3 regions of the Microbacterium sp. NPDC090281 genome follow, and region 3 is predicted to be linked to each of the others. Evidence: predicted binding sites of a transcription regulator. Region 3 holds the regulator's gene; each other region holds the start of a gene.
The links. Region 3 encodes LexA, which represses DNA repair genes until DNA is damaged. Its sites were predicted from a motif close to TCGAACANNTGTTCGA; they were not measured.

Region 1 (7,864 bases), on a different contig from region 3:
AAGCTCCCGTGACGCCGTACATCCTGCCCTCTCCCGGCATCCTGGTCGAGGGCCCCGCTCCGGTCCTGCGTTCCGAGGCGACAGACAAGGTGATCGAGCAGATCACGAGCGTCCTGTCCCAGTTCAAGGTCGACGCGAAGGTCACCGGTTTCTCTCGCGGCCCGACGGTGACCCAGTACGAGGTCGAGGTCGGACACGGCGTCAAGGTCGAGAAGATCCTGCAGCTGAGCAACAACTTCGCCTACGCCGTGGCGTCGAACGACGTGCGCATCCTCTCGCCGATCCCCGGCAAGAGCGCCATCGGTATCGAGATCCCCAACGCCGACAAAGAGATGGTCGCTCTCGGCGACGTGCTGCGGTCGCCCGCGGCGCAGAAGAACACGCACCCGATGACGATCGGCGTCGGCAAGGATGTCGGCGGCAACATCGTGATCGCGAACCTCGCCAAGATGCCTCACCTGCTCGTGGCGGGTTCCACAGGCTCCGGTAAGTCGAGCTTCGTGAACTCGATGATCACGAGCCTGCTGATGCGGGCTCGTCCCGCCGATGTGCGGATGGTCCTGATCGACCCGAAGCGCGTCGAGCTCACCAGCTACGCCGGCGTCCCGCACCTGATCACGCCCATCATCACGAACCCGAAGAAGGCGGCCGAAGCGCTGCAGTGGGTCGTGAAGGAGATGGATATGCGGTACGACGACCTCGCGTCGTTCGGGTTCCGCCACATCGACGACTTCAACCGTGCGGTGCGTGCCGGCGAGGTCGAACTGCCCGTGGGCAGCGAGCGGGTGCTCAAGCCCTACCCGTACCTTCTGGTCGTGGTCGACGAGCTGGCCGACCTGATGATGGTCGCCCCTCGTGATGTCGAGGATTCGATCGTTCGCATCACGCAGCTGGCGCGAGCGTCCGGCATCCACCTCGTGCTCGCGACGCAACGTCCGAGCGTCGACGTGGTCACCGGTCTCATCAAGGCCAACGTCCCCTCTCGACTCGCCTTCGCCGTCACGAGCGTCACCGACAGCCGGGTCATCCTCGACAGCCCCGGCGCGGACAAGCTCATCGGTCAGGGTGATGCGCTGTTCTCGCCGATGGGCTCGTCGAAGCCGTTCCGTCTGCAGGGAGCGTGGGTCGATGAGAAGGAGATCGACGCTGTCGTCAAGCACGTCACACGCCAGGCGCGTCCGGACTATCGTCCCGATGTGCAGGAGGCGATGGAGCCGACCAAGAAGAAAGAGGTCGACGAGGACATCGGCGACGATCTCGAGCTGCTGCTCGCCGCCGCAGAGCTCATCGTGTCTTCCCAGTTCGGTTCGACATCGATGCTCCAGCGCAAGCTGCGCGTCGGCTTCGCGAAGGCCGGCCGCCTCATGGACCTGTTGGAATCGCGCGAGATCGTCGGGCCGTCCGAGGGCTCCAAGGCCCGAGACGTGTTGGCCACGGCGGAACAGCTTCCTCAGGTGATGGCGAAACTGCGTGGAGATGATGCTCCGGCAGCATCGGCTCCCGTGGCGCCTCCGGTCCCGCCGATGCCTCAGACACACGACCCGGTCGCCGCTCAGCACGAGGGGCTCCCCGAGGTGGAAGCTGAGGGCGACGAAGACGCCTGGGGCCTGACGGGGCGCGACTGATGGCGATTCCTCGGCAGCTGCCCAACGCCATCACGGTCGCGCGTATCCCGCTCGCGGTCATCTTCTTCGTCCTGCTTCTACTCGGTGGAACCTACGGCCTTCCTGAGCCGGCTCTCCGCTGGACAGCGGCGATCCTCTTCATCGTCGGGATCTCCACGGACTGGGTCGACGGCTATCTCGCCCGTAAGTACGACATCGTCAGCGACTTCGGCAAACTCTGGGATCCGATCGCCGACAAGCTGCTCACCGGGGCCGGGTTCGTCGGACTGGCCATCCTCGGTGAGGTCGATTGGTGGATCGTCGCGATCATCCTGGTGCGCGAGTGGGGGATCACGATCCATCGGCTCATGGTCGCCAGCGAGCACGTCGTCGCCGCAGCGTGGATGGGCAAGATCAAGACCGCGTTCCAAGGAGTAGCACTCGGCTGGGCGTTGCTTCCCCTCCACTACCTCATCGGACTCGATGCCTGGACGTTGATCACCTTCGTCCTGATGCTCATCGTCTTGGTGCTCACGGTGGCGAGTGGGATCGACTACATCGTGGCCCAGGTGCGAGGATCCCGGCGAAAGCAGTGAGCGCGGCGGCTGCAGCGGTCTTATCCGCGTTGGGTCGAAGGGGATGGACTCTGGGTGTCGCCGAGTCCCTCACCGGAGGGGCGCTGTGCGCAGAACTCGTCTCGGTTGCCGGCGCGTCTGCCGTGCTGTGTGGGGGAGTGGTCGCGTACGCGACACCGGTCAAGACGACGGTTCTCGGTGTCGATGCCGATCTCCTCGCCGAGCATGGTCCCGTGCATCCGCAGGTCGCCGTGCAGATGGCCGACGGTGTGCGGCAAGTGCTGAGCGTCGGCGGAAAGGCAGCCGAGGTCGGCATCTCGACAACGGGTATCGCCGGCCCGGATTCTCCTGATGGACAGCCGGTGGGAACGGTGCACGTGGGGATCGTGACACCGGACACCTCGAGTGCCACGTCATTCCGTTTCCATGGTGATCGTGCCTCGATTCAGGAACAGACGGTGGCTGCGGCGCTCGACGCATTGATCAAGATGCTCGCGGAATAGTGACGGCGGCGCGCTGGTTATTGAAGATGTGCTCACATTCAAACCACAGAGTGCAAGGGTAGATTTTGAAGAGGTCAGGAGTAATAGACTGGCTGTCTCATCGGGGGTAACCTCGAACGATCACATGGGGAGGAGGTTCCGATGATTCTTGTACGACAGGAAATCGGCGATGTGCTGAGGGACTTCCGCCTGCAGAAGGGGCGCACGCTCCGGCAGGTCGCAAGCAAGGCTTCGGTTGCGCTCGGCTACCTCAGCGAGGTCGAACGCGGGCAGAAAGAAGCGTCGAGCGAGATCCTCGCATCAGTCGCCGACGCTCTCGACGTTCCCATCTCGACAATCATGCGCGAGGTCGGAGACCGCATCTCCGTACTCGAGGGCATCCAGGTCTTCCCTGATGTCGTCCCTGACGACCTCGTGGCGTCGATCGAGCCCCAGCTCTCGCTGCACTGATCCGCGGCGAGGTAATCGATGCGTCGTAGCGAGTTTCTCCGCGCCGTCGACACCGAATTCGACGCGAGAGCGTCGTCGCTGGTGAATGACCTCGGGCTCACCGCCCTTCACGGCCGTACTGCGGTCGAAGCGTTGGCTGATGGCACGCCGCCGCGGCAGATCTGGCTAGCCTTGTGCGCCGAGATGGACGTACCGGACAGTCGACGGCATGGTGTCGGTCGGCAAGAGCCTCGCGGGCGCTGATCACCCCGGACGATGTCCGGAGCGTACGGGACACGCTTGTCGATATTCGGCGTGTCGTCGAAGATCTGTTCGAAACGGGCGTAATCTTCTGCACAAGTGGTTCAGGGATTCTGTTCTCCACGATGGGTGCGTTCGCCAAGTCGATGTCGGTGGTCTCTCCTACGGTGGAAAACAAGCCGAAGAGCCATTACGCCTTGTCGGAGAGTTCCTCCCAACCGGGAGAGCCGCGACAGCCTACAGGCGGCACCACGCGCGCAGAAGGAGCAGATCATGCCATCACCCGCCGACCGCGAGAAGTCCCTCGAGACCGCACTCGCTCAGATCGACCGCCAGTTCGGAAAGGGCTCGGTCATGCGGCTGGGTAGCGATGAGCGCGCCCCCGTGGCCGTCATTCCCACCGGCTCCATCGCCCTCGACGTCGCTCTCGGCGTCGGTGGTCTCCCGCGTGGTCGGATCGTCGAGATCTACGGCCCGGAGTCCTCGGGTAAGACCACGCTGACCCTGCATGCGATCGCGAATGCGCAGCGCGGCGGTGGTATCGCAGCGTTCATCGATGCTGAGCACGCGCTCGACCCCGACTATGCGGCGAAGCTCGGTGTCGATATCGATGCGCTTCTGGTGTCGCAGCCCGACACCGGTGAGCAGGCGCTCGAGATCGCCGACATGCTCGTCCGATCCGGTGCCATCGACCTCATCGTCATCGACTCCGTCGCCGCGCTCGTACCGCGTGCCGAGATCGAGGGCGAGATGGGCGACTCTCACGTGGGTCTGCAGGCTCGACTCATGTCGCAGGCGCTGCGAAAGCTCACCGGTGGACTGAGCCAGACCAACACCACGATGATCTTCATCAACCAGCTTCGCGAGAAGATCGGCGTCTTCTTCGGGTCGCCTGAGACCACCGCCGGTGGAAAGGCGCTGAAGTTCTATGCGTCCGTCCGCATGGACATCCGTCGTATCGAGACTCTGAAGGACGGTACCGATGCGGTCGGAAACCGCACCAGAGTGAAGGTCGTGAAGAACAAGATGGCTCCGCCCTTCAAGCAGGCCGAGTTCGACATCCTCTACGGCATCGGCATCTCTCGCGAAGGCAGCTTGATCGACTTCGGTGTCGAGCACGCGATCGTGAAGAAGTCTGGGTCGTGGTACACCTACGACGGCGATCAGTTGGGACAGGGCAAAGAGAACGCGCGGACGTTCCTGCTCAACAACCCCGATATCGCCTTGGCGATCGAGACGCAGATCAAGCAGAAGCTCGGCATCGGCGGCCCGGCCGCTGTACCTGCTGCAGCAGACGAGCTCGCTGAGCGTCGTCCGGCCTGATGAACGACACTCGTGGGGGCGATCCTGATCGGATCGCCCCCATCATCCCTCTCTTCGGTGGCACGTCCAAGAAGGCCCAGGCTGCACCGGCCTTCCCCAGTGGCGAAGGCGATGAAGCCCCAAAGGACGTAACGAGTAGCGCAGATGAGCGAGCGCTTTGGCGTTCGACCTGGGATGCGCCGTCCGGCTCGAGAACAGCCGTCGAACCGATCGAGGCAGGCACTCCCAGCAGTCATCATCCTGCCCGTGGGGCTGCGTCCGCTTCGGGCTCGCGGGGATCACACCCTGCGAAGTCTGCTCCTCGTCTCCGAGCCCTCGGAAATGTGCAGAGCGACGAGACCGGCGAGGAGGAGACCGCGATGCCGGACGAGATCCGCGTCGCGGCCGAAGAATCCCTCGTTCGCAAGTTGCGGACTCGGTCGTTGTCGATCTCGGAGGCTCGACAGGCCCTGAGAGGGAACGGGCTCGACAGCGGTGCGATCGACGACGTGATCAACGACTTCTGCCGCCGCGGCTATCTCGACGATGCCGCCCTCGCCGGGGTTCTTGTGATCTCCGGCGTGCAGCGGAAGGGCCAGGGACGAGTCGCGCTGTCGCGTGCGCTCGCACAGCGAGGCATCCCGCGCGATGTCATCGACAGCGCGCTCGATGAGTTGCCGGATGACGACGATGAGCGTGCCCTCGATTTCGCCCGCAACAAAGCTCGATCATTGAGTCGCCTCGACCACGACACGGCCCTGCGACGCCTGGTGGGTCAGCTATCCCGGCGCGGGTACAACGGAGCGGTGTCGATGAAGGCGGCGAAGGCAGCGTTGCGGGAAGAGGCATCCGGGGGTCCGACCTCCGGCGTTCATTTCGTCGAGTCGGACTGAGATCTCGGCGCAGCACCGGGCTAGGTAACGGCTCGTACAATGGATCCATCATGACTATCCCGCGCAGCGAACCGACGATCATCAGCGCATCGTCGGCAGCCGTCGACGAAGACGGACGACACCGATCGTACGAAGTGCGCACCTTCGGGTGCCAGATGAACGTGCACGACTCCGAGCGGCTCTCAGGCTCGCTGGAGAGCGCCGGCTACGTGCGGGCGATCGACGGCGCAGAAGCCGATGTGGTGATCATCAACACCTGCGCGGTCCGAGACAATGCTGCCGGCAAGCTGTATGGCACGCTGGGGCATCTCGCATCGGTCAAGCGCCGCAAAGAAGGTATGCAGATCGCAGTCGGCGGCTGCCTGGCTCAGATGGACAAGCAGGCTGTCCTCGACAAGGCCCCCTGGGTCGACGTGGTATTCGGCACCCACAACATGGGCTCACTGCCGGGATTGCTGGAGCGTGCGCGGCACAACGGCGACGCCGAACTCGAGATTCTCGAATCGCTCGAGGTGTTCCCCTCGACGCTGCCGACCAAGCGTGACTCGGCACACAGCGGGTGGGTGTCGATCTCGGTGGGCTGCAACAACACCTGCACGTTCTGCATCGTGCCGAGTCTGCGCGGCAAGGAGAAAGACCGACGTCCCGGCGACATCCTTAACGAGATCAGACTCCTGGTCGAAGACGGTGCGATCGAGGTCACCCTCCTCGGACAGAACGTGAACTCCTACGGAGTCGAGTTCGGCGACCGTCAGGCGTTCGGCAAGCTGCTGCGCGCTGCCGGCGAGATCGAAGGACTGGAGCGCATCCGGTTCACGAGCCCGCACCCCGCGGCCTTCACAGACGACGTGATCGACGCCATGGCCGAGACTCCGAACGTGATGCCGCAGCTGCACATGCCGCTGCAGTCGGGGAGCGATCGCATCCTCAAGGCGATGCGACGTTCGTACCGCAGCGAGCGGTTCCTCGGCATCCTCGACCGCGTTCGTGCTCGCATCCCGAACGCCGCGATCACCACCGACATCATCGTCGGCTTCCCCGGAGAGACTGAGGAAGACTTCGAAGAGACGATGCGGGTGGTGGAACAGGCCCGCTTCTCGAGCGCCTTCACGTTCCAGTACTCCATCCGTGAGGGAACCCCAGCTGCGACCATGCAAGACCAGGTCCCCAAGGAGATCGTCCAGGCTCGATACAACCGTCTGCTCGCGCTCCAGGAGCGCATCTCGCTGGAGGAGAACCAACAGCAGGTCGGCCGTCGGATCGAAGTGCTCGTCTCGTCCGGCGAAGGCAAGAAGGACACAGCGACCCACCGGCTCACCGGGCGCGCCGAAGACAACAGGCTGGTGCACTTCGAGGTGACGCCGGGGTCCGACCTCCCGCGCCCCGGCGATGTCGTCACCGTGACTGTCACACACGGCGCCCCGTTCCACCTGCTGGCCGACGACCCCACAGGCGCACCGCTCGAGATCCGTCGCACCCGCGGGGGAGACGCCTGGGACCGCTCGCAGGCGGAATCGTGCGCGGTTCCCACCCCCAGCAGCGACGGTGGGCCGAAGGCCGTCTCGCTCGGGCTGCCCACTCTGCGTGTCGGCGTGTGACCGGACCACGCCTGTGGGCGATCGTCGGGGCAACCGGCACCGGCAAGAGTGATCTCGCGATTGATCTGGCTGAACGGCTGCGGTCCCGCGGCAACCCGGCCGAGATCGTCAACGCCGACGCGATGCAGCTCTATCGCGGAATGGACGTCGGGACGGCGAAGGTCTCGATCTCGGAGCGCCGTGGAATCCCGCACCACCTCTTCGACGTCCTCCAAGTCGACGAGGACGCTGCGGTCGCGTGGTATCAGCCACGGGCTCGTGCCGCAGTGGAGGAGGTCCATCGTCGCGGCGGGGATGCGATCCTCGTGGGTGGTTCGGGTCTCTACGTCTCGAGCGTCGTGTATGACTTCAGATTCCCTCCGCGCGACCCGGAGCTGCGCGAGCGACTCGAACGAGAACTCGAGACCGAAGGGCCCACGCGACTGCTCGAAAGGCTGCGTGTGCTCGATCCCGAGGCCGCAGCCCGCGTCGATCCTCGCAACCCACGGCGCATCGTCCGCGCACTCGAAGTCCGCGAGCAGGGGAGCGCCACGCACGGCGCCGCGCTTCCGGATCAACCGATCCTGTGGCATCCGCGCACCCGGCTGTTGGGCCTCCACGTCGAACGAGCCGCGCTCGTCGAGCGACTCGACGCCAGAGTCGAGCGGATGTGGGAGGGCGGACTCCTCGCCGAAGTCGCCGAGCTCCGAGGCCGAGGGC
Region 2 (7,864 bases), on a different contig from region 3:
GACCCTCCGCCAGTTCGGCATCCTCGGCAGCCTCGTCGTGATCCTGGTCGTCTTCCAGGTGCTGACCTGGATCTTCAAAGGTCAGGGACTCACGCTCTCGTCGGGCAACCTGATCAACGTCGTCAACCAGTACTCCTACATCCTGATCCTCGCGATCGGCATGGTGATGGTCATCATCATGGGGCACATCGATCTGTCGGTCGGATCGGTCGCGGCGTTCACCGGCATCGTCGTCGCCAAGGCCATGGCGGACTGGGATCTGCCGTGGCCGCTGGCTATCCTCCTCGGTCTCGGCGTAGGCGTGCTGGTGGGTGCCTGGCAAGGATTCTGGGTCGCCTATGTCGGGGTGCCCGCATTCATCGTGACGCTGGCGGGCATGCTCTTCTTCCGTGGTGCGAACCAGTGGGTCGGCGACTCGCAGTCGATCCCCATCCCGGAGGGGTTCAAGGTCATCGGCGCCGGCTACCTGCCCGAGCTGTCGTTCATCCCCGTGCCGTTCAACGTGTTCACGATGGTCCTCGCCCTGATCGGTGTGCTGTGGATCGTCATCTCGGAGATCCGCACCCGCCGCGCGCAGGCAAAGATGGGCTCGGACATGGCGCCCCGCTGGGTGAGCATCACGAAGGTCGTGCTGATCTCGGCCGTGATCCTCATCGCGGGGTGGCTGTTCGCTACAGGGCGTGAAGGGACCAGCTTCCCGATCTCGGGCGTCATCCTGCTCGCCCTCGTCATCCTCTACTCGTTCATCACGAACAACACCGTGTTCGGCCGCCACATCTACGCCGTCGGTGGCAATCGCCAGGCGGCGCGTCTGTCGGGCGTGAAGGACCGCTGGGTCGACTTCTTCGTCATGATGAACATGTCGGTTCTCGCCTCGCTCGCTGGAATGATCTACGTGGCCCGCGCCACGGCCTCCGGTCCGCAGGACGGCAACGGTTGGGAGCTCGACGCCATCGCCTCGGTCTTCATCGGTGGCGCCGCCGTCTCGGGCGGCATCGGCACCGTGATCGGGTCGATCATCGGTGGTCTCGTGATGGCGTTCCTCAACAACGGACTCGCGCTGCTCGGCGCCGGCGCTGACGTGGTCTCGATGATCAAGGGCCTCGTGCTCCTGTTCGCGGTCGGTGTCGACGTCTGGAACAAGCAGCAGGGCCGCCCCTCGATCATCGGGTTCCTGACGCGACGGTTCGGTCGCAAGGAAGACCCCGCACTCGAGACTTTCGACCCGAAGGCCAATTACCCCACCAGCCAGAAGTACGAAGCCCCCGCCGTCGACGAGACGCGCGGAAAGTAGGGGTCGAGTCGCGCACCGCACACGCGCCTGGACCTTCACACACCAGAGAAAGAGATCACATGAAGAAGATTCTTCTGTCGGCGACAGCGCTTGTCGTCGCGGGCGCCTTCGCCCTCACCGGCTGCTCCTCGGAGCGCGGCGGTGACACCGGTTCCGGATCGGGAGACGAGGCCAAGGGCTTCGCCGCCGACGCCACGATCGGCGTCGCCCTTCCGGACAAGACCTCCGAGAACTGGGTTCTCGCCGGTCAGCTGTTCACCGATGGTCTGAAGGAGGCCGGCTTCAAGGCCGACGTGCAGTACGCGCCGGCCAGCAACACGGTCGCCGAGCAGCAGAACCAGATCCAGGCGATGGTCACCGGTGGCGCCAAGGTCATCATCATCGGTGCGAAGGACGGCAAGCAGCTGTCGACGCAGGTCGAGGCAGCCCGCGACGCCGGCGTCACCGTCATCGCGTACGACCGTCTGATCGAGAACACCGAGGCCGTCGACTACTACGTCGCGTTCGACAACTTCAAGGTCGGCCAGCTGCAGGGGCAGGCGCTGCTCGACGGTCTCGCTGAGCGCGCAGGCCACGAGGCGCCGTACAACATCGAGCTGTTCTCGGGCTCGCCGGACGACGCCAACGCGCCGGTGTTCTTCAACGGCGCGATGGAGGTTCTCCAGCCGAAGATCGATGACGGGACGCTGAAGGTCGTCTCCGGCCAGACCGAGATCGCGCAGACCGCGACCGAGGGCTGGAAGCCGGAGAACGCGCAGCGCCGTATGGACTCGCTGCTCACCTCCTCGTACGGTTCCGAGACGCTCGACGGCGTCCTGTCCCCGAACGACACCCTCGCCCGCGCCATCATCACCTCGGTGCAGGGTGCAGGCAAGCCGGTCCCGGTCGTCACGGGTCAGGACTCCGAGGTCGAGTCGGTCAAGTCGATCATGGAGGGCATCCAGTACTCCACGATCAACAAGGACACCACGCTCCTCGTCGAGCAGTCGATCAAGATGGTCGGCCAGCTCCAGAAGGGCGAGGAGGTCGACGTCAACGACACCGAGCAGTACGACAACGGCAAGAAGATCGTCCCGTCGTACCTGCTCGACCCGATCATCGTCACGAAGGAGAACGCGGCTGAGGCTTACGCCAACGTCCCGAGCCTCCTCGAGATCGTGAAGTCGTACCAGTAACAGAAGCAGTACCCGCAGCACCGAGCGAGCCGTCCAGACCTCCAGGTCCGGGCGGCTCGTTCGCGTGTGTGCGCCGGACCCAGGTGCGAGTCCTTCGGACGCCGGGTCACGTCTGTTCGTCGGGTTGTCGGAGTCTCGTCCGGGACTCGTTCGTTCGTCGGTTCGTCCGGTCGTCGGGTTGTCGGTTCGTCACGTCGGAATCTCGCCAGCTCGTCAGCCCGCCCGAGTCCCGTCGGCTCGTCAGGGCGTCGGAATCTCGTCAGCTCGTCAGCTCGTCAGCCCGCCCGAGTCCCGTCGGCTCGTCAGGGCGTCGGAATCTCGTCAGCTCGTCAGCTCGTCAGCTCGTCAGCTCGTCGGATGGTCAGGCCGCCCGCGTCTCGTCGGTTCGTCAGGCCGTCGGAAGCTCGCCAGGTCGTCGGATGGTCAGGCCGCCCGAGGCTCGTCAGAACGGTGAAGGAACAGACGTCTCGGTGAACACGACGGTGTTCTGGGTCGGTGGCCTGTCGATGTAACCGCGTCCGGTCGGGCTCGTCCATTCCAAGACGCCGCCCGCCCGCTGCTCGACATGCCACGGGGAGTTGTGCTTGAGCATGTGATGACGTCGGCAGAACGCGGAGAGGTTCGTATCGGAGGTCGGTCCTCCGCTCGCAGCGGCGTGATTGTGGTCGAGGTCGCACTTTCTCGCCCTGATTCCGCATCCCGGGAACCTGCAGCGTTGGTCTCGCGCTCGAAGGTGCCGTCGCAGATGCTCGCTCGGACGGTATCGATCGACCGCGAGCATCGCGCCGGAGATCGGATGCGTGAACACGCGGTCCCAACCCGACGCAGAGCCGGCCAGCGCGCGGGCTGTTCTCGCGTCGATCGGCGTCGTGCCGTCGAGCTCAGCAGGAGGCAGGTCGCGGTCGGTCAACCGGGGATCGATGCCGCCAAGTCTGCGGTCGAGGCCATCGCCGAAACCGAGGCCGGTGAGGTCGAGGTCGTTCGCTTCCGAACCCGCCTGATCGTCTTCCATCAGCGTCATCACCGGCACGGACACCTCGATACGGGCGTGGATCGCGCCGAGCAGCCCTTCGGTCGTGTCGTGTCCGGTCGGTGCGCCGGTGAGCACGAGGTCGGAGAGCAGATCCGCGCGCAGCTGGTCGACCGAGCGCTCGTCTGCCACATACTCTTCGCCGACGGAATGCTCTCCTGCGGTGTCGGTGTCGATGTCGGTGTTGGTGCCGCTCGCGGCGGCCTTCGCAGCCCTGGCGTTCTCCTCTTTCACGGCATGCGCCATCTGGGAGAGTCGGTCGAACATGCCGTGCACGAGAGCGGCCGGGCCGTGCGCGCCCAGCTCGGCCATACCGTCGTCGAGGTCTTTCACCCACACGCGCCGCTTCTCGCGGGCGTCGCGGTGTCGTTCGGTGATCGTGCGCTCCTGGAACCGCTCGGCGAGCCTTCGTGCGAGTCGTCGGAGTCGGTTCGGAGACTCGGACTCGGCGAGCGTCACGGCTTCTGCCGCGTAGGCCTGGCGATCGACGGCGTCGTCGAGGTGGGTGCCCGCTTCGACGATCACGCGTGAATGTGCGCCGCTGATGCGCCCTTCGCCCTGGGCCGCCCAGACCGCGGGGAACCGTTCCACCAGCCACGACGCCTCAGCCATGCGCCGCTCGATCGTGCGGTCGCTCACCCGCTGCGCTGCGCCGATCTCGGCCGCCACCGTGCGGATGGCCATGTCGCCATGGTCGGGGTGCGCGGACTCGCGCGCGATGTCGACAGCGAGGCGGCCCGCCATCGCGAGCATGCCGTCGCGAGCAGCCTGCATGCTGCTCAGCGTCGCTTCGGCCGCTTCGAGCGACGCGACCAGATCGGCGAGCATCGCCATCTGGGAGTCGGTCGCGTCGAGGAGTGCGGTCATGGCTTCAGTCCATCAGAGACCACCGACATTCGAAGGGGAATTCGAAGCTCTAAGAATGCGATGTGGTCACGAAACGGTAACGAACCTGATTGACTGATCCGATGCTCCTGCACGCGATCGATACCGGCGACGGCCCGCGCACGGCGGTCCTGCTCCACGGCTTCATGGGGTCCGCCGAGAGCTGGTGGCGGGTCGTCCCGCTCCTCGCTGATCGCGGCTACCGCGTGCTGGCCCTCGACCTCCCCGGGCATGGGCTCTCCCCGCGGGATCCAGAGCTGACCATCGAGCGAGCCGCAGCCTCTGTCGTGGAGACTGTTCGGCATCTCGCTCCGGGGCGGTCTGTCGACGCTGTCGGACACTCCTATGGCGCGACCGTTCTCGCGGCCGCCGCGCCTGTACTGAGGCCCAAGCTGGCGGTGTACGTCGACGCCCCGCTCTCCCTTGTCGGAGGCGGTGATCGCCGTGCTCTCACGGCCGACTACGCACGGGACAGACTCGCGCGGCTGCGTCCGGAGAGGTTGCGTCAAGCCCGTCCCTTCTACTCGGAGGAGGATGCCGTGGTGGAGGCCAGGGCTGCGGCTCGCTTCGACCCGGCGACGTCGGCCTCCCTGTCGTGCGGACCCGATATGACGTGGGAGGCGGCACCGGGTTCCATCGTGATTCGCGCCGACCCGAGCACGTGGGTCGGTGATGAGGATGCCCGGCGGTTCGAGAACGGGGGAGTGGTGGTCCGCAGCATCCCGAATGCCGCCCACACTGTCTGGTACAGCCATTTCGACGAGTTCACTGCTTCGCTCCCCGAGATGTTCGGCGACGCCTGAGCGGTCGCGACGCGGAGCGGTGCTCGTGGTCCTCTCCCGCTCGCGCGCGAGCGGGAGAGGACCCGCTGCGGCCGTTCAGCCTCGAAGTGCGCGGGTCGCCTGGCCGGTGCGCTGCAGGGCGTCGACGGTCTCGGCGTATCGGCGCTTCGCGACGCCGATGAACAGACAGTCCACGAGGGTGAGCTGGGCGATGCGGCTCACCATGGCGCCGGCGCGGAACGTCGACTCGCGCACCTCGGTGAACAGCGGGTGCTCGGCCGCGCGGGCGAGGGGGGAGTCCTTCGCCGACGTGACCGCGATCGTCGCGGCACCGCTGGCGCGCGCGGTCTCCAGGAACCGCACGGTCTCGAGCGTCGAACCCGAATGGGAGAACCCGATCGCGACGGTCGGCGCGGTGGGCAGCACGGACACTGCGACGGCCTCGTGCGGATCGGCGGGCATATGTGCGTTCCGGCCGACGCGCAGGAGCTTGTGGGTGAGGTCTTCTGCGACGAATCGGCTGGCGCCCAGCCCGTAGAGGAGGATGCGTTCGGCGCGGTCGATCGCGTCGACCGCCGCCTCGAGCACCTCGAAATCCAGCTGGGCGACGGTCTCCTCGATCGCCAGGAGTTCGAGGGAGGCGACCTTCGACACCGCTTCGCGCAGTGTGTCGCCGTCGGAGATCTCGGAGCCGTAGGCGCCTCTGGCGGAGAACTGAGCGGCCTCTTTGCCGAGCTCTGCGGCCAGTGCCATGCGGAGCGGAGCGTAACCGCTGAAGCCGATCGCGCGGCAGAAGCGCACGACGGATGCGACGGACGTCTGGCATTCCTCGGCGAGCTCGTTGATCGTGTTCTCGATCACGAGGGACGGGTTCTCGCGGACCACCAGCGCGATGCGGGCCAGCGACGGCGGCAGCGTCGAGGCGGCGGCTTCGATCGTCGACTGGATGCTCATCGGTCCTCCGTCGGTGCGGTGTAAATTCTTTTCGTTGAGTCTACTTCGCATGTAGTCTCTTTTCACTACCCCTTTTTCTGAACACCGAGGAGAGCCGATGAGCGCGCGCATGACCGCATCCGTCGATCTCGGCAAGTCGCGGTGCCGCGTGGTGATCACCGGCGAGGGCACGCGCGTGGAACGCGCTGGCGTGGGCACCCCCGGCCTCGCCGCTGCCGACGGGGTGACCGCAGCGCTCGACGCGATCGTCCCGCTCCTCTCCCACACCGACATCGATTCCCCCACCGACATCGATCTGATCGGCGTCGGTGCCGCAGGGGCATGGATGGCTCCGGTTGCCGCGCAGGAACTGGCTTCCCGACTGGCCAGCGCCACCGATGCCGGGGTCGCTGTCGCCTCTGACGTCGTCACCGCGCACGCCGGTGCGCTCGACGGTGGTGAGGGTGTGCTCCTCATCGCGGGAACCGGAGCGGTGGCACTCGGCATCGACGCCGATGGCGCACGACTCATCGACGGGTGGGGGCCGGAGCTCGGTGACTTCGGCAGCGGTTCATGGCTCGGTCGAGAGACCCTGCGTGCTGTTCTGCGCGCAGATGACGGGCTGGCCCCGAAGACTGCTCTGGCGCAGGCGATCGCTGCACCCATCGGCGCAGCATCCGACATCCAGGCGTGGCTCGCTCGAAGTGGACCACTCCCGCGGCGCCTCGCGACGCTTGCACCCCTGGTCCTCGACGCGGCAGAGGCGGGCGATGCTGTGGCTCGCGAGATCGTCGCCGAGGGCATCCGACTTCTCACCGCAACGGCGACCGCAGCTTCGGTGCGCACCGCCGACATCGTGGTCCACGGCGGTCTCGCCGACCACGCATGGTTCCGCGAATCCCTGACCCTCTCGCTCCAGACCGCCGGTCGCCGGGTCGTGCCCGCGAGCGGTGACGCGCTCGACGGTGCGCTGCTGCTCGCGCACCGCAACGACCTCCCCCACGAAAGGTTCGTCCACCGTGCCGAATGACGACTCCCGCCTCGCCGCCCTCCTCACCGTGCTCGATCGCCTCGACACCGAGGCCTCGACGACCGAACGCGGCGACCTCGATCTGCTGGGCACGGCCGAGCTCGTGCGGCGGATGAACGCCGAAGACCGTCGGGTGCCCGAGGCTGTCGCCGAGCGTGCTGCGGAGATCGCGATCGCCGTCGACGGCATCACCGAGCGATTCCGCCGGGGTGGGCGGCTCATCTACATCGGCGCCGGCACCGCAGGGCGCATCGGTGTGCTCGACGCGAGCGAGTGCCCGCCGACCTTCGGCACCGACCCCTCGATGGTGGTCGGCCTGATCGCTGGCGGCGAGACCGCGATCCGCTCGGCGGTCGAGAACGCCGAGGATGACGATGCCGCAGCGGAGTTCTCGCTGCGCGATCTCGGCCTCTCCGAGAACGACACTGTCGTCGGCATCTCCGCATCCGGACGCACGCCATACGTCGTGGGCGGACTGAACTACGCCCGAAGCGTGGGCGCGTTCACCGCGGCGATCGCATCGAACGCCGGCTCGGACATCGGGGCTGCTGCGGAGATCGCGATCGAGGTCGTCACCGGCCCCGAGTTCATCTCCGGATCGACGCGGCTGAAGTCCGGTACGGCGCAGAAGCTCGTCGTGAACATGCTCACGACGCTGTCGATGATCAACCTCGGAAAGACGTACCGCGGCGTGATGGTCGACCTGCTCGCGACGAACGAGAAGCTCCACGCGCG
Region 3 (7,864 bases):
TCGCTGCTCACGCCCTGTGCGATCGCGAAGAGGAACACGAACGACATCACGATGCCGATGATCGTGCCGACGACGGCCAGGATGAGTCCGGTGATGCCTGGCCACTTCTTGCCCTTGAGGAAGAGCGAGATGAGGGAGACGACGAATCCGGCGGCGAGCAGGATGAAGCCGACGAATCCGATCAGCGGGATGAACACCAGGATCGTTCCGAGTGCGGACAGGCCGAGGCCGACCAGCCCCAGGACCGAGAGCTTCTTCGGGGCCTCCTGGCCGGGCTGTCCGTAAGGCGCGGCGGCCGGATAGCCCTGCTCGGTCGTCGGATACACCGGCGTGCCGGGGTATCCCTCCGCAGGCTGTGCCGGGGCGGCGGCCGCGTACGCCGGTGCTGCATAGGCGCCGAGGTCGTCGCTCAGGGGAGTCGTCGCCGCTGTCGCTCCCGGAGCGTCGAACGCGCTCGGCTCGTCGAGGCCCGCATCGACGGACGGTGTCTCGGGGCCGACAGCCTCGTCGGAGACGCCGGCGGAAGCCGCGGTCTCCGGGGCGAAGTGCTCGGTCCACTGCTGGCCATCCCACCAGCGCTGACGACCCGATCCGTCGTCGTACCAACCTGCAGGTGTCGTCATGGGTCCCCCTTGAAGAATGCGGCGGCTACTGTGTGCAACCGGCATATTCATGTATAGCAGTGGGCGGTGACCAGACAGGGCCTACCGCATGGGGAGCAATCCCCATCGGATCCGGAGGCGGAAGCGCCAGGCGGGGTGTCGCTCGCGGCCAGGCGAGAGCCCGCGCTTAGGCTCGTAGCGCCATGATTCGGTTCGAGAACGTCACGAAACGCTACCGCGGAACGTCGAAGCCCGCGCTCTCCAGTGTCGACTTCGAGGTGCAGCGCGGGGAGTTCGTCTTCCTCGTCGGCGCCTCGGGTTCCGGCAAGTCCTCCTGTCTGCGCCTCATCCTGCGTGAAGACGTGCCGACGTCAGGACGAGTCGCCGTCCTCGGGAGAGACCTGCGCGCGCTCGCCAACCGCAAGGTGCCGTACTTCCGTCGCCACATCGGGTCGGTGTTCCAGGACTTCCGGCTGCTGCCGTCGAAGACCGTGTACCAGAACGTGGCATTCACGCTGCAGGTCACCGGGTCATCACGCGGGTTCATCCAGCAGGCCGTGCCGGAGGCCCTCGCCCTGGTCGGCCTCGACGGCAAGCAGAAGCGGATGCCGCACGAGCTCTCCGGTGGTGAGCAGCAGCGCGTCGCGATCGCGCGCGCTCTCGTCAATCGCCCGCAGGTGCTGCTCGCCGACGAGCCGACGGGAAACCTCGACCCCGCCACCTCCGTGGACATCATGCAACTGCTCGCCCGCATCAACGCCGGTGGCACCACTGTCCTGATGGCCACCCACGAAGCCGGCTTCGTCGACCAGATGCAGCGTCGCGTGATCGAGCTGCGCGATGGTGAGATGGTTCGCGATGAGGTGCACGGCGGCTACGGCGACACCTCGAACATCCCACGACTCGTGCCGGAGGAGGTGCGCGGTGCCGCCGCCGCCGCCGCGCTCACCGCCGTGCAGGAAGTGCAACGACAGACGGCGGACCTCTCCGTGGTCCGCGCCGCTCTCGCGGAGGAACTCAGCACGCAGCGCAAAGCCGCAGCCAGCGCAGCCCCGACCGTCGACCGCGACGGGGAGACGGTGATCCCGCCGGCCCCGCGCACCGTCGAGCCTCCTGAGCCCGCCCGCTCGCCTGAGCCCGACGCCGCGAACGTCGTGGAGCCTCCCGCCGCCGTCGAGCCGCCGGCAGTCATCCGGCCGCGTACGCACCCGATCACGCTGCCGACGGTCGACGTCGCAGAACTCGGAGTCGCTGATCGCCTCGGACTCTCCGACGAAGACGACGAGGAAGTGGGCCCGACCTCATGAGAATCGGCCTCATCCTGACCGAAGCTCTTGGTGGGCTTCGGCGAAACATCTCGATGGTGATCTCCGTCGTGCTCGTCACGTTCGTCTCCCTGACCTTCGTCGGCGCAGCGATCCTGATGCAGGGGCAGATCGGCGTCATGCGCGGCTACTGGGCGGAACGCGCCCAGGTGGCGGTGTACATGTGTTCAGCCGTCTCGGAATCCGACACGTGCCTCGACGGCGCCGCGAGCGAGGAACAGGTCGCCGCCGTACGAGCACAGCTCGAGGGTGATGCGCTGAAGCCCCTCATCAGCTCGATGTCGTTCGACACCAAGGAAGAGACTTACGCCAAGCTCGTCGACCAGCTCGGAGCAGACCAGGCGAGCGTGCTCACACCTGACCAGGCATTCGAAGTGTTCTTCGTCACGATGAAGGATCCAGGGCAGTCGCAGGTGCTCGCTGAGGCCTTCAGCGGGCAGAACGGCGTCGAACAGGTCAAGGATCAACTCCAGTACCTCGAACCCCTGTTCTCCGCGTTGACGGTGGCGACGTACATCGCGGTCGGCATCGCGGTACTGATGCTCATCGCGGCGACGCTCCTGATCGGCACGACCATCCGATTGTCGGCGTACGCGAGGCGCAAGGAGATCGGCATCATGCGCCTGGTCGGAGCCTCCAACCGCTTCATCCAGACGCCGTTCGTCCTCGAGGGCGTGTTCGCGGCATTCCTCGGCTCGGCGTTGGCGAGCGCTGCGGTCGTGGCGGGTGTGCACTTCGGAGTGAACGGCTACCTGCGAGGGCGGGTGCCTTTCATCACGACCTGGGTGACGATGCAGGATGCCGCGTTCGTCGTCCCTGTGCTGATCGGCATCGGCGTGCTGCTGGCCGCCCTCTCGGCAGGCTTCGCGATCAGACGCTGGCTCCGTACCTGATATCCTGAAAGGCTGCTCGGCCGGGAGGATGGTCGAGCTCATCACGGCAACAGGAGAGCATCATGCCCAGGGAACGCGGAGAGAAGGTCGTCGCGACCAATCGTCGCGCACGTCACGACTACACGATCGAGAAGTCGTACGAGGCGGGGATGGTGCTCACCGGCACCGAGGTCAAGTCACTGCGTCAGGGACGAGCCAACCTCAGCGACGGCTACGCCTTCGTCAAGGGGAACGAGGTCTTCCTCGACTCCGTGCACATCCCCGAGTATTCGCAGGGGCACTGGACGAACCATTCGGCCAAGCGCATCCGCAAGCTGCTGCTGCACCGGGCGGAGATCGAGAAGATCGCCCACGCAGTCTCCGCAGGCGGCTACACGCTGATCCCGCTGAAGCTCTACTTCTCGGATGGCCGTGCCAAGGTCGAGATCGCGCTCGCCAAGGGCAAGCGCGAGTACGACAAGCGTCAGACCCTGCGCGAGCGGCAGGACACCCGCGAAGCGGACCGTGCGATGCGTCTGCGCAACCGCGTCGGCGAGTAGCCCACGACGGTCACAGGCGGGGTTCGAAGCCGAACACGCGGCCGAGGAAGATCAGTTCGCGCTCGAGGGCGTCGATGATCGTCTCGGCGCTGCGGAAACCGTGTCCCTCGCCGGGGTAGAGCACGTACTCGTGGTCGATGCCGCGCGCCGCGAGCGCGTCGCGGATGGCCTCGGACTGCGACGGGGGCACGACCCGGTCCTCCCCGCCCTGCTGCAGCAGCACCGGCACCCCGATGCGTTCGGCGTGCGTGAGGGGCGAGCGCTCGACATAGAGGTGTTCGTACTCGGGGAGCGGCCCGACCAGTCCGTCTACATATGACGCCTCGAAGTCGTGCGTCTCCGCGACCAGCATCCGCAGGTCGGCCACTCCGTAGCGGCTGATTCCTGCATCGAAGGCACCGCCGCGGACCAGCGCGGAGAGCACGGTCCATCCGCCGGCCGAGCCGCCGCGGATCGCGATGCGGGCGGGATCAGCGAGTCCGGCGTCGGCGAGTCCGCGTGCTGCGGCGATCACGTCGTCGACATCGACGACTCCCCACTGCCGGTCGAGGCGCTCCCGGTAGGCGCGGCCGTAGCCGGTGGAACCGCCGTAGTTCACGTCGAGCACGCCGATGCCGCGGCTCGTGTAGAAGGCGACGGACGTCGAGGCCGCCCCGGTGACGTGCGCTGTAGGCCCACCGTGAACCAGCACGACATAGGGCGGGAGCTCGCCATCAGGGGTAGAAACATCTGGGTTCGCCGGGGGATAGGCGAAGGCGTGAACCGCGCCGTGCGGGCCGTCGACCTCGATGGACACAGCGGGTGGCATCCACTGCGCGTCGACGGGCTCGCCGCCGCGGACCGAGATGACCTCGCCGGAGTCGACATCGATGCACCACAGCCCCGGGTTCACACGTGAGCCGTTGCCGGAGAGAAGCACACGGGTGCCGTCGACGGCGTCGATGCTCACATGACCGTCGCCCGGGAACTCGATCACGCTCGCGCCGCCGTCGGCATCGATCACGACGACCTCGTCGCGTCCGTTCGTGCGCACAGCGACGATGCGGCCGTCATCGAGCGGCTGATACCAGCGGTTGCCGAGCACCCAGAGCCCGTAGCCCGTGTCGGCGTCAGAGCGGGCGAGCGGTCGCGCAGCGCCGACGGGAGCAACTCCGTCGAGGGTGACGCGCTGCAGAGCCCAGCGACCGTCGGGGTCATCGGCGAAGACCAGTTCCGTGTCGCTGAGCCATTCCGGCTGCAGCGCCGCTCGCGAGGGGATCGTCTGCGGGGTACCGCCGTCGACCTGTGCGATCTGCACGCGCGCGTTCTCCCACGGCATCCGCCCCTGGTTCCAGGCCACCCATGCGACACGGGTCCCGTCGGGGGAGAGCGCGGGGTGGGCGTAGAAGCCTTCTCCCTCCGCGACCACCCTGATTGCGGACGCATCATCGGCGGCGGAGCCGTCGAGCGGGATCTCGACGATCGAGCGAAGATGCGGCGTGGTCGAGAGATCTTCGCGCACGGCCAACAGGCGTCCGTTCTGCAGACGCAGGCCTCCGTGCGAGGGGCCCGGAGCCGTGAGGGGGACGAGTATGCCTCCCGCCGTCAGACGACGGACCCGCTGGTCTCCGGCATCGACGAAGTACAGGCTGCCTTGGTCGTCTGCCGTCCAGGCTCCTCCGCCGTACTCGTGAACGCGCGAACGGGCGCTCCAGGGCGCAGGGAGAATCTCGGCGCCGGAGGAACTCCGTACCGTCACACGTCCCTTCTCGGTCGGCACCGACTCGCCCCACCAGATCTCCGTTCCGACGAAGCGTGCGCCGTCGATACGGGGGGACGATGCCGCAACCGACGCGGCGGAGTAGGGCGATGGCCAGGAACCGTACGGGGACGACGACATGCTTCGAGCCTATGGCCGACGACACCCGGCGTCACACGAGTGCGCTGAGTCGTCGAGGTGATCGGGGTCTTCGAGGTGATGTGGGGGTCTTCGGGTGAACCAGGACTGCGGCCTTACCGGCGGAGAATGTTCGAAGGCCCTCCCGGGAAACCGGGAGGGCCTTCGTCGTGATGCGTCGGGTCAGACTGCGCGGAGTACTGCCACGATCTTGCCGAGGACGACGGCCTCATCGCCGAGGATGGGCTCGAAAGCCGAGTTGCGGGGGAGCAGCCAGGTGTGACCGTCGCGGCGGCGCAGTACCTTGACCGTCGCCTCGCCGTCGAGCATCGCGGCCACGATCTCGCCGTTCTCCGCACTGTTCTGCGAGCGCACGACGACCCAGTCGCCGTCGCAGATGGCGGCGTCGATCATCGACTCGCCTGAGACCTTGAGCATGAACAGGTCGCCCTTGCCCACCAGCTGGCGGGGGAGGGGGAAGATCTCCTCGACCTGCTGATCCGCGGTGATCGGCACGCCGGCAGCGATGCGGCCGACCAGAGGGACGAGAGCGGCGTCACCGACCGGGGTCGCGACGTCGGCCGGGTTCTCGGTGCCGCTGCCCGGCAGGTCGATGAGAACCTCCATCGCCCTGGTCTTGCCGGGGTCGCGCCTGAGGTAGCCGCTGAGCTCGAGCTGACCGAGCTGGTGAGTCACGCTGGAGAGCGACTTGAGGCCGACTGCGTCGCCGATCTCCCGCATGCTCGGCGGGTAGCCGTGGTGTGCGATCGAGTTCTGGATGACCTCGAGGATCGCCATCTGCTTCGGGCTGAGGCTCTTGCGGCGGCGCGTCCGTGGTGCCTCCGACTCGGGGGCAGAGTTCTCGCTCATGGTGCTCCTTAAGTGCGTGATCCGACTTCGCTCTTCGAATGTCGGAGGCCCGTGGTGGGGTATCCCTATCGAAACCGTATCCGAGAAACCGGCTGATCTGGAAGATCTGTTCGAGCGTGTCGGCCAATTTCCGGTTGTGGTTTCGAAGAATACTTGACAGATGTTCGAACTCGAAGATATCTTCGGTACGTAGCTTCGCATTCACGGCTCCCGGCCGAGACGCGAATGCGAACGCTACGCCAACTTCCCCGGCGGCCTGACGGCTCCGGAACAGGATAAGGAGCACGACATGAGCAGCATCAGCTTCAGCACCGCAGCAGTCATTCCGGCATCGTCGCGTCCGTCGACGCGACTGCGGTTGACGACGCGTGGTCGTGGTGTGCTGCTGGCGCTCGCGTCGGTACCCCTGGCAGTCGGCATCGCCTTCGCGGCACTCAGCGGAGGCAGCGCCATCGCCTCAGGGGCAGACACGGCTGCAGTGAGCGTCGAGACCGTGACGGTCATGCCGGGTGACACGCTCTGGTCGATCGCGACCGGGGTCGCACCCGACGCCGATCCGCGCGACGTCATCGGCGAGATCAGTCGGATGAACCTGCTGCGAGGCGGCGAGCTCCAGATCGGCCAGACTCTCGCGATTCCTGCGCAGTACGCGAACTGAGCAGGTCGCCGCAACGTTTCGTCATCCGCTCAGCGGGCGGCTTAGCATGGGAAGGGTGACCTTCTCCCTCAACGATCTCCCACTTCGTGACGATCTTCGCGGACTGACTCCGTACGGTGCTCCGCAAGCGCCTCTTCCGATCGCGCTCAATGTGAACGAGAACACCCATCCGATTCCGGATGCAGTGGCGAGTGACATCCTCGACGGCATCGCTGTGGCGATCCACGAGGTCAACCGCTATCCGGACCGGGAGTTCACCACCCTCCGGGAGTCTTTCGCGGAGTACCTGGGCCACGGTCTCACTGCCGAGCAGATCTGGGCCGGCAACGGTTCCAACGAGGTGCTGCAGCACATTCTGCAGGCGTTCGCAGGCCCGGGGCGTACGGCGTTCGGCTTCGCCCCGACGTACTCGATGTACCCGCTGATCGCGCAGGGGACTGGAGCGCGGTGGATTGCCGGTACCCGTCAGCCCGACTACACGATCACCGCCGATGAGGCTGCGGAGCAGGTGCGCGCAGCCGACCCCGACGTGATCATCCTCTGCTCGCCCAACAACCCCACCGGTACACCGCTCGGTCTGGATGTCGTCGAAGCGGTCTATGAGGCGTCGCGGGGCATCGTCATCGTCGATGAGGCTTATCAGGAGTTCGCCCCACACGATGCGGCATCCGCGTTGACCCTGCTCGAAGGTCGGCCTCGACTCGCCGTCTCCCGCACGATGAGCAAGGCATTCGCCTTCGCCGGGGCCCGGGTCGGCTATCTCGCGGCAGACCCGGCCTTCATCGATGCGCTGCGTCTGGTGCGGCTGCCCTATCACCTGAGCAGCCTCACCCAGGCGGCGGCCGTGGCTGCGCTGCGCAACTCCGACGTGATGCTCGGCATGGTCGAGGAGATCGTCGAGCAGCGCGACCGGATCACGGCGACCCTCGAAGCGCTCGGGTACCAGCCGCACGAGTCGTGGTCGAACTTCGTGCTGTTCGGTGGCGTCGCCGACCCTAAGGCGACCTGGCAGCAGCTGTACGACCGAGGCGTGCTGGTGCGTGACGTCGGCATCCCGGGGCACCTCAGGGTGAGCGCGGGAACCGAGGCCGAGACCACCGC

Region 1: a site for LexA is predicted at 3,433-3,448, ahead of recA (recombinase RecA). Genes of this name have one in related genera too.
Region 2: a site for LexA is predicted at 4,396-4,411, ahead of ACIQTX_RS08180 (DUF222 domain-containing protein). Genes of this name have one in related genera too.

Annotation. Positions count from the first base shown of each region.
Region 1 is NZ_JBIVYH010000001.1:2,200,558-2,208,421, forward strand. It holds gene ACIQTX_RS10540 (DNA translocase FtsK 4TM domain-containing protein) at 1-1,625, shown strand, start outside; gene pgsA (CDP-diacylglycerol--glycerol-3-phosphate 3-phosphatidyltransferase) at 1,625-2,200, shown strand; gene ACIQTX_RS10550 (CinA family protein) at 2,197-2,682, shown strand; gene ACIQTX_RS10555 (helix-turn-helix domain-containing protein) at 2,824-3,132, shown strand; gene ACIQTX_RS10560 (DUF3046 domain-containing protein) at 3,151-3,375, shown strand; gene recA (recombinase RecA) at 3,646-4,695, shown strand; gene ACIQTX_RS10570 (regulatory protein RecX) at 5,055-5,567, shown strand; gene miaB (tRNA (N6-isopentenyl adenosine(37)-C2)-methylthiotransferase MiaB) at 5,618-7,165, shown strand; gene miaA (tRNA (adenosine(37)-N6)-dimethylallyltransferase MiaA) at 7,162-7,864, shown strand, end outside.
Region 2 is NZ_JBIVYH010000001.1:1,689,340-1,697,203, forward strand. It holds gene mmsB (multiple monosaccharide ABC transporter permease) at 1-1,294, shown strand, start outside; gene ACIQTX_RS08175 (sugar-binding protein) at 1,354-2,469, shown strand; gene ACIQTX_RS08180 (DUF222 domain-containing protein) at 2,912-4,366, opposite strand; gene ACIQTX_RS08185 (alpha/beta fold hydrolase) at 4,468-5,187, shown strand; gene ACIQTX_RS08190 (MurR/RpiR family transcriptional regulator) at 5,263-6,120, opposite strand; gene ACIQTX_RS08195 (N-acetylglucosamine kinase) at 6,218-7,129, shown strand; gene murQ (N-acetylmuramic acid 6-phosphate etherase) at 7,119-7,864, shown strand, end outside.
Region 3 is NZ_JBIVYH010000002.1:35,045-42,908, reverse strand. It holds gene ACIQTX_RS14430 (DUF2510 domain-containing protein) at 1-623, opposite strand, end outside; gene ftsE (cell division ATP-binding protein FtsE) at 806-1,909, shown strand; gene ftsX (permease-like cell division protein FtsX) at 1,906-2,820, shown strand; gene smpB (SsrA-binding protein SmpB) at 2,883-3,359, shown strand; gene ACIQTX_RS14410 (prolyl oligopeptidase family serine peptidase) at 3,370-5,238, opposite strand; gene lexA (transcriptional repressor LexA) at 5,419-6,105, opposite strand; gene ACIQTX_RS14400 (LysM peptidoglycan-binding domain-containing protein) at 6,395-6,763, shown strand; gene ACIQTX_RS14395 (histidinol-phosphate transaminase) at 6,819-7,864, shown strand, end outside.